One region of the Streptomyces sp. NPDC051020 genome, then DNA from elsewhere that is predicted to be linked to it. Evidence: riboswitches for the same ligand, from Rfam matches in the RefSeq annotation. Region 1 holds a riboswitch; the other holds the start of a gene.
The links. A riboswitch is a leader RNA that binds a small molecule or an ion and turns the genes downstream of it on or off. The one in region 1 is predicted to bind cobalamin.

Region 1 (4,341 bases):
GCCCCGAAACTCGTGTCGGGTGCGGCCACGAACCGCCGTCCCGCCGTCCGCGCGACCTCCCCCAGGAACCGCCGCCGGAACGCATCGCTCTCCAGCGACCCGTGCCAGTGCGTCCCCCACACCGCGCCGACCCGGCACCCGTCCAGGAACGGCTCGCCGCCCCGCACATCGGCGACCCCGTGGTGGATCTCGTACCCCTCCACCGGCTCCCCGAGCGCCGTACCGACCGGCCGGGCGAGGGTCTTCTCGCGGTCGAACCGGATCCGCACCGGCAGCAGTCCGAGCCCGTCGACCCGCCCCGCCCGCGACTCCACCTCGTCCTCGATCTGCTCCGCGAGCACCTGGAACCCGCCACAGATGCCGAGCACCGGACGCCCCTGCGCCGCCCGTCGCAGCAGCGCGTCGGCCAGCCCCCGTTCCCGCAGCCAGGCGAGCGCCTTCACCGTCCCGCGCGTGCCCGGCACGATCACCAGATCCGCGTCGGCCAGCTCCTCCGCCCGGTCCACGAACCGCACCACGACACCCGGTTCGGCGGCCAGCGCGTCCACATCGGTGAAGTTCGACATCAGCGGCACGGCGCACACCGCGACCCGCAGCACGTCCTCGCCGTGCGGCGGTGCGACGACCGACTCGCGTACGGCCCCGCGGAGCGAGACCCGCAGCCCGTCCTCCTCGTCGATGCCCAGGCCGTGGGCGAACGGCAGTACTCCGTACGTCCGCCGCCCGGTCAGCCCGTGCAGCATGTCAAGACCCGGCTCCAGGAGCGACACGTCGCCGCGGAACTTGTTGACCAGATAGCCGGCGATCAGCGCCTGGTCCTCGGCGCTGAGCAGCGCCGTCGTGCCGAAGAACGAGGCGAAGACGCCACCGCGGTCGATGTCACCGACGACGATGACGGGGAACCCCGCGGCCCGCGCGATCCCCATGTTCACGATGTCGGTGCGCCGCAGATTGATCTCGGCCGGGCTGCCCGCCCCCTCGCAGATCACGGCGTCATAGGTGCCCCGAAGCTGCTCCAGACAGTCCACGACCGTACCGAACAGGGATTCCTGTCGCCCCCCGTGGTAGCCGCGCGCGCTCATCTCGCCCACCGGCCTGCCCATCAGGACGACCTGACTGGACCGGTCGCCGCCGGGCTTGAGCAGCACCGGGTTCATCAGCGCGGTCGGTTCCACCCGGGCGGCCTGCGCCTGCATCGCCTGCGCGCGTCCGATCTCCGCGCCCTCGCGGGTGACGAACGAGTTCAGCGACATGTTCTGCGCCTTGAACGGCGCGACCTTCACGCCCTGGCGCACCAGCCACCGGCAGATGCCTGCCGTGACGACGCTCTTGCCCGCGTCCGACGTGGTTCCGGCGACCAGCAGTCCGCCGCTCATTTCCCGCTCCGTCCCGCAGCCGCACGCCGCCCCGGGGGCGACCACCGTCCTGCGATCAGCCGGCCCGCCGCGCACACGCCGAGGGCCAGTACCCCCACGCGGCGCGACAGCCGCACCGCGCGCTCGATGTCCCCGGTCTCCACCGCACGGCCGGTCGCGCCGTTCAGTACCGGCCGGTGCTCGACACGCCCGCCGTACGCGAGGGTCCCGCCGAGCCGTACGCCGAGCGCCCCCGCGAACGAGGCCTCCACCGGACCCGCGTTGGGGCTCGGATGCCTGCCCGCGTCCGCCCGCCAGGCCCGCAGCGCTCGACGTGGCTGCCCCCCGGCAACCACGGCGAGCGCGGCGGTGAGCCGGGCGCCGGGCCAGCCCGCGACGTCGTCCAGGCGGGCCGAGGCCCAGCCGTAGCGCAGATGGCGGGGCGACTTGTGCCCGACCATCGCGTCGAGGGTGTTGACGGCACGGAAGGCGACGAGTCCGGGCACGCCACCCAGCGCGCCCCACACGAGGGCACCCACCACCGCGTCCGAGGTGTTCTCGGCCACGGACTCCACCACGGCGCGCGCGATCTGCGGCCCGTCGAGGGAGTGCGGGTCGCGCCCGCACAGATGGGGGAGGCGCTCCCGGGCCAGCTCGATGTCACCGGCGGCGAGCGCGCCGCCGATGGCGCGCGCCTCGCGACCCAGCGAGGTGCCGCCGACGACGGACCAGGTGGCGGCCGCGGTCAGGGCGACGGAGGCGGCGGGATGACGGCGTACGGCACGGGCGGCCAGCGCGGCTCCACCGGCAGCGCCTCCGGCGCAGACCAGGGTGTGCAGGGCGCCCCACCCGCGGTGGTCGCGCCACAGACGCCGTTCGACGCCCGCCGCGGCCCGCCCGAAGGCGGCGACCGGATGCCCCCGGCGGGGATCACCGAGCAGCAGATCGCCGATCAGGCCGGCGGCGGCGCCGTACGCGAAGATGCGGTCGGCTCGCACGGCTCAGCCGGCCGTGCTGCCTCGAAGGACCTCGGTACAGCCGGCTCCTGGTGAGAGCGGCACAGAAACGGCGGACGCACGGCAGCCGGGCATGGCGATATGTCCTCACTCAGGGTCCGCGCCCTGGTTCGACGTGACCGGCGGCGAGAGTCTCCTGGCTCCCGGATCCGCAGTTCCCCCGGCCTTCCAGCCCGCATGCGCGGGCCGTGACTTCCGGTGTGGGGGACCGCTCCCCGGTGACAGTGGCGGGACCGCGCCGGATTCACACCGGCTTCCTCTGCTGTCGCCGTAAATGGCTCCGGCAGTCCACCACGCTCCGCGAACGCCCGTCAACCTGGCGTTGACCTGCGGCGGTGCAGTGTGCGCAGACGCACATCGGGCCGGACACACGCGAGGTGTGTCCGGCCCGATGGGGGAGTGCGGGAAGGGGCTCAGGCGACGATCAGATAGATCCCGTACGCGACCGAGGCCGCGCAGAGCCCGAAGCAGAGGTACCCGCCCACGCGGGCGAGCACCAGGGAGCCTCCGGTGGAGCCACCCTCCGCGGCCGGTTCCGGCTGCTTGGAGAGGCCGACGATGCCCAGGGTGAAGAGGCCCACCAGCGCGACGGTGACGACGAGCGAGACGCCGAAGACGGAGCCGAGAGCTGCCCAGTCGATGTTCATGGTGATCTGTCCTTACACCGTGGCGGGCCGCGCCGGATCGGCGGCGACGGTTCCGGGCTGGGCCGGGATGGTGGTCTTGAGGTCCGTGGTCGTGTCCACTGCCGTGGCGACCGCAGCCGTCCCGGCGGGCGGCGGCGGGGTGACGGCCGCGATGGCGGTGGTGATGACACCCGCCGGTTCGGCGACCTCACCGGTGGGCGCGACATCGCCGTGCCCGACCGGCTTGCGCCGGGACAGCAGCCAGATCGCTCCGGAGCCCGCGATGAGCAGGACGGCGACGGCGACGACACCCCAGGTGCCCTGCCTGGTGAGGAACTCCGCGCCCGCGCCGACCAGACCCGCGGCCGGCAGGGTCAGACCCCAGGCGGCGAACATCCGGGTCGCGGTGGACCAGCGGACCACACCGCCCGGGCGGCCCAGACCCGCACCCATCACGGCGCCGGAGCAGGACTGGGTGGTGGAGAGGGAGAAGCCGAGGTGCGAGGAGGCCAGGATGACCGTGGCCGCGCTGGTCTGGGCGGCGAAGCCCTGTGGCGGCTTGAGCTCGGTGAGGCCGCTGCCCATGGTGCGGATGATGCGCCAGCCGCCCAGGTAGGTGCCGAGTGCGATGGCCAGACCGGCGGAGACGATGACCCAGATCGGCGGGTTCGAGCCGGGGGACAGGACGCCACCGGTGACCAGGGCCAGGGTGATGATGCCCATGGTCTTCTGCGCGTCGTTGGTGCCGTGGGCGAGCGAGACCAGTCCCGCCGAGGCGATCTGGCCGGCCCGGTAGCCCTTGGCGGTGGCCTTCTCCTGGGCCTCGTTGCGGTTCCCGCCGCCGATCCGGTACGTCAGCCTGGTCGCCAGCAGCGCGGCGACACCCGCGACGACCGGGGCGGCGACCGCGGGCAGCAGCACCTTGGTGACGACGGTTCCGCCGTCGACCGAGGACCAGCCCGCCGACATCACCGCGGCGCCGATCAGGCCGCCGAAGAGTGCGTGGGACGAGCTGGACGGCAGGCCGACCAGCCAGGTGAGCAGATTCCACAGAATGGCGCCGACGAGGGCCGCGAAGATGACTTCTGTCCGCAGCCCGTCCTCGTTGATGATCCCGCCGGAGATCGTTTTGGCGACCTCCACCGACAGGAAGGCGCCGACGAGGTTGAGAGCGGCGGACATGGCCACCGCTGTCTTGGGTTTGAGGGCACCGGTCGAGATGGTGGTCGCCATCGCGTTCGCGGTGTCATGGAAACCGTTCGTGAAATCGAACACTAGAGCTGTCACGATCACAATCGCGAGGAGCAGCGTGATGTGTTCCATTTACCCAGGCAATCGTTCGAC
Region 2 (4,341 bases), on a different contig from region 1:
GGCGAATCGGTTCGCCGCAAGGCGTAACCGGCAGATCGGGAGTCAGTTACTTCGGCATCGGGACCGTGCGTTCCACCGTCCCGGGAATCGGTAGAACCTGCATGAAATGCGCGACCTGCACGACCTAGCGAAGAGGAAGATCATGAGCGCGATCCACCCCCAGATCACCGACGTTCTCACGAACACCTTCAAGGTGCCGGCCGCCGAGATCCTTCCGGGTTCCACGATGGACAGCCTGGAGATGGACTCCCTCGCCGTCGCCGAGTTCGCCGTCATCATCAAGGAGACGCTGGGGGTCGAGGCCGACTCCGGCAAGCTCTACAAGGACGCCACCCTCGCCGACATCACGACGTTCATCGATGCCGTGGTGAGCGGCGACCCCGCGATGAGCAACGCCCGATGAACAGGCCTGCCGTCGCCGTCACCGGCCTGGGGATGATCACCCCGGTCGGCAACGACACCGACACCACCTGGCACGGGGTGTGCGCCGGGGTCTCACCGGCCCGCACCGTCCCCGAGCTCGAAGGCTGCGCGATCGACTTCGCGTGCACGGTCTCCGGTTTCGATCTGGACGACGCGGTCGGCGGCCGTGCGGCCTTCCGGATGGGGAGGTACGTCAAATTCGCCGTCCTCGCCGCGCGGGAAGCGGTCGCGGACGCCGGACTGGACCCGGCCGACTGGGACGGCAGCCGGGTCGCCGTGGTCGTCGGCACCAGCAGCGGAGGATCCGCGGGCCTGACCGAACAGGCCGTCGCCCTCGACCGGCGCGGGCCGGGGGCCACGTCGCCGGCGGGGATCCTCCTCACCATTCCGAACATGCCCGCGGCGGAGATCGCCATCCGGATGGGGGCGACCGGTCCCAGCCTGGCGCCGTGCACCGCCTGTTCCTCCGGGGTCACCGCGCTCTCCGTCGCCCGGGACCTGCTGGTCACCGGGCAATGCGACCTCGCCATCGCCGGAGCCACCGAGTCGATCGTCTTCCCGGTCGCCATGACCGGATTCGCGCGGTCCGGTGCCGCCGCCACGAGGGACGGCGACCCGGGCCGCCTCTGCCGGCCGTTCGCGGCTGATCGTGCCGGCCTGGTCATGGGCGAGGGCGCCGCCGTCATGGTGCTGGAACGGGCGGATGACGCACGGGCCCGGGCAGCGGTTCCGCGGGCGCTGCTCGCCGGGACAGGCGCCACCACCGACGCCCACCATCCCACCAGTCCGCACCCGTCCGGCGCCGTCGCCCGGGCCGCGGTAGAGGCCGCGCTGCGCGACGCGGACTGGGCGGCCGCGGACGTCGAACACGTCAACGCGCACGGCACGTCGACACCGCTGGGCGACGCCATCGAAGCCGCTCTCATCAGCCGGGCCTACCCGCACCGGCCACCCGTCACCGCCCCCAAGGGGGTACTGGGCCACTGCATGGGGGCCGCCGGAGCCATCGAGGCGGGGCTGACGATCCTCACGCTGCAGCGCGGGGTCGTACCGCCGATCGCCAACCTGGACGCCCCGGCGCCCGAGTTCGACATCGACTGCGTCACCCGACAGCCCCGCCACCGGCCCGTCCGGCGCGCCGTGAGCCACTCCTTCGGGTTCGGCGGCCACAACGCCGTGGTCGCCCTCCAGAGTCCGTAGGCAGGGGCAGACATGACGGTACGGTACGGCCGGGACGCCTTTGGCCCCACCGCACCGCCGACGAGCCGCGCGGGGCCGCGTGATAGCTTGCCGAAGCCAGTCAAACTCCACGTAGGGGTCAGGGAATCCGGTGCGAATCCGGAGCTGACGCGCAGCGGTGAGGGGGACGGGCGGGGCCACGGCCACTGGGACATCCACGGTTGTCCTGGGAAGGCGTCCCGTCCGAAGGAACCCGAGTCCGAAGACCTGCTGGCACCTGTCGCCCGGTACCGGGCGACAGCACTTCGTACAGTGGGCTCCGCGCATGGGCCCTGAGACGCAGAGGGACTCCGTGCCGTCCATAGCCAGCCCCGCCCGCACCGCCGCCCTGCTCCCGGCGGCACTCCTCCTGCTGACCGCGTGCGGCGGAGGGACCGACAACTCCGCGGCCAAGTCAGCTGGTGGCGAAGGCTATCCGGTGACGCTCAGGAACTGTGGTCGCACCGTCACCGTCGAAGCCGCACCGCACCACGCCGTCTCCGTCGACCAGGGATCGACGGAGATCCTGCTCTCCCTCGGCCTCGCCGACCGGCTGGCGGCCACAGCCACCTGGACCGACCCGGTGATGAAGGGGCTGGAGAAGGCCAACGCGAAGGTGCCACGCCTCTCGGAGAACCGGCCGTCGTCGGAGAAGGTCCTCGACCAGGAACCCGACTTCGTCAGCGCCTCGTTCGAATCGACCCTCGCCAAGGGCGGCGTCGCCCCCCGCGAACAGTTCGAGGAGCTCGGTGTCCCCACCTACGTGTCGCCCGCCGACTGCACCGGCAAGGACAACAGCGGCGGCGGCGACGGAGCGCGTACCGAAGCACTGACCATGGACAGCGTCTACGGCGAAGTGCGCGACCTGGCCGCCGTGTTCGGCGTTCAGCAGCGCGGCGACGAGCTCGTCGCCCGGCTGCGGGAGCGGGTGAAGAAGGCCACCGACGGCATCGACGCCTCCCACGCCACTCTCCTCTACTGGTTCTCCGACTCCAAGGCCCCGTACCTGGCTGGCTGTTGCGGTGCACCCGGCGTCATCACCAGGGAGCTCGGAGCGAAGAACGTCTTCGACGACACCCATGAGGAATGGCCGCAGATCAGCTGGGAGACCGTCGCCGACCGCAACCCCGACGTCCTGGTCATCGGCGATCTGACGCGCAGGGCACAGACCGCCGAGAGCGCCGCGAAGAAGATCGAGTTCCTGGAGTCCAATCCCGCGACGAAGAACATGGACGCCGTCAAGCACAAGCGGTACGTGCTGCTCAGCGGCCAGGCCATGAATCCGTCCATCCGGACGGTCGAGGGTCTGGAACAGGTCGCCGCCGGGTTGCGGACGTTCGGGCTCGCCGGGTGACGGACACCGAACGGGTCGCAGCGGTACGTACGGAGCAGGCACCCGGAACCGATGGGCACCGCAGGGCCGGTGGCGCACGGGGGCTGCGCGACGGTGTGCTGTGGACCACGGGCCTCGCCCTGCTCGCGCTGTCCGTCGCCATCGCCGTCACCATCGGCCCCGCCCGGATCTCCGTCGCCGACGTCTGGTCCGCGGTGGCCGCCCACCTCGGGGTGGGCGAATCGCGGCTCACCCCTGTCCGGGACGGCATCATCTGGAACCTGCGCATGCCCCGTACCCTGCTCGCCGCCGTGTGCGGCGCCGGACTCGCGGTGTGCGGCACGGTCATGCAGTCCCTGCTCCGCAATCCGCTCGCCGACCCGTTCGTCCTCGGCGTCTCCTCCGGGGCGTCGACGGGTGCCGTCGTGGTCGTCGTCCTCGGGGTGGGCGGGGGAGCGGTGTCGATCTCGACCGGGGCGTTCATCGGGGCACTCTGCTCGTTCGCCCTGGTGCTGCTGCTCAGTCATACCCTCGGCGGTACGACGGACCGGGTCGTCCTCTCCGGCGTCGCGGCCATGCAGCTGTTCTCCGCGCTGACCTCCTTCGTGGTGATGACCGCGGCCGACGCCGAGCAGACCCGAGGCGTGCTGTTCTGGTTGCTCGGCTCGCTCAGCGGGGTCGGCTGGACCGATGTGTGGGTCTGTTTCCCCGTGCTCGTCGTGACCCTGCTGATCTCGCTGGGCCACGCCCGAACGCTCGACGCCTTCGCCTTCGGTCAGGACGCGGCCGCCGCCCTGGGAGTCGATGTCGGCCGCACCCGGATCGTGCTGCTCTGCACGACCGCGCTGCTGACCGCCGCGCTCGTCAGCTCGGCGGGTGCCATCGGCTTCGTCGGGCTCGTGCTGCCGCATGCCGCCCGGGCGCTCACCGGCTCCGGGCACCGGCAGCTGCTGCCGGTCACCGCGCTGGCCGGGGCGGTGTTCCTCGTCTGGGTCGACACGCTCGCCCGGACCGTCCTCGATCCGCAGGAGGTGCCGGTGGGCGTCGTCACCGCCCTCATCGGCGTACCCGCGTTCGTTCTGGTCCTCTACCGAACCCGGAGGACCACATGACATCCATCGGTACCACCGCAGGTCTGCGTGCCCAGCGAGTCTCCCGCGAGGCGGGCGGCCGTCTTGTCCTCGACGGGGTCTCCCTCGTCTCTCCGCCCGGCGCGACCGTCGGACTCCTCGGCCCCAACGGGTCGGGCAAGTCCACGCTGCTCCGGGTGCTCGCGGGGGTCCTCGCGCCGGCGGCGGGCGTGGTGACGCTCGACGGCGAACCGCTCGCCGCGATCGGCCGGCGCACTGTCGCGCAGCGGGTCGCCG

Region 2: it holds a riboswitch for cobalamin, as region 1 does, so the genes downstream of both, AB0N06_RS27005 (ABC transporter substrate-binding protein) here and AB0N06_RS19415 (cobalamin biosynthesis protein) in region 1, are expected to answer to the same signal.

What each region holds. Positions count from the first base shown of each region.
Region 1 covers NZ_JBFBCG010000033.1:19,264-23,604, forward strand. Annotated here, with positions in the region: partial or broken gene AB0N06_RS19410 (cobyric acid synthase) at 1-1,376, opposite strand, end outside; gene AB0N06_RS19415 (cobalamin biosynthesis protein) at 1,373-2,353, opposite strand; cobalamin riboswitch at 2,501-2,632, opposite strand; gene AB0N06_RS19420 (hypothetical protein) at 2,785-3,018, opposite strand; gene AB0N06_RS19425 (inorganic phosphate transporter) at 3,031-4,320, opposite strand.
Region 2 covers NZ_JBFBCG010000057.1:39,317-43,657, reverse strand. Annotated here, with positions in the region: partial or broken gene AB0N06_RS27020 (acyl-CoA dehydrogenase) at 1-27, shown strand, start outside; gene AB0N06_RS27015 (acyl carrier protein) at 143-403, shown strand; gene AB0N06_RS27010 (beta-ketoacyl-[acyl-carrier-protein] synthase family protein) at 400-1,623, shown strand; cobalamin riboswitch at 1,704-1,892, shown strand; gene AB0N06_RS27005 (ABC transporter substrate-binding protein) at 1,955-2,995, shown strand; gene AB0N06_RS27000 (iron chelate uptake ABC transporter family permease subunit) at 3,079-4,086, shown strand; gene AB0N06_RS26995 (ABC transporter ATP-binding protein) at 4,083-4,341, shown strand, end outside.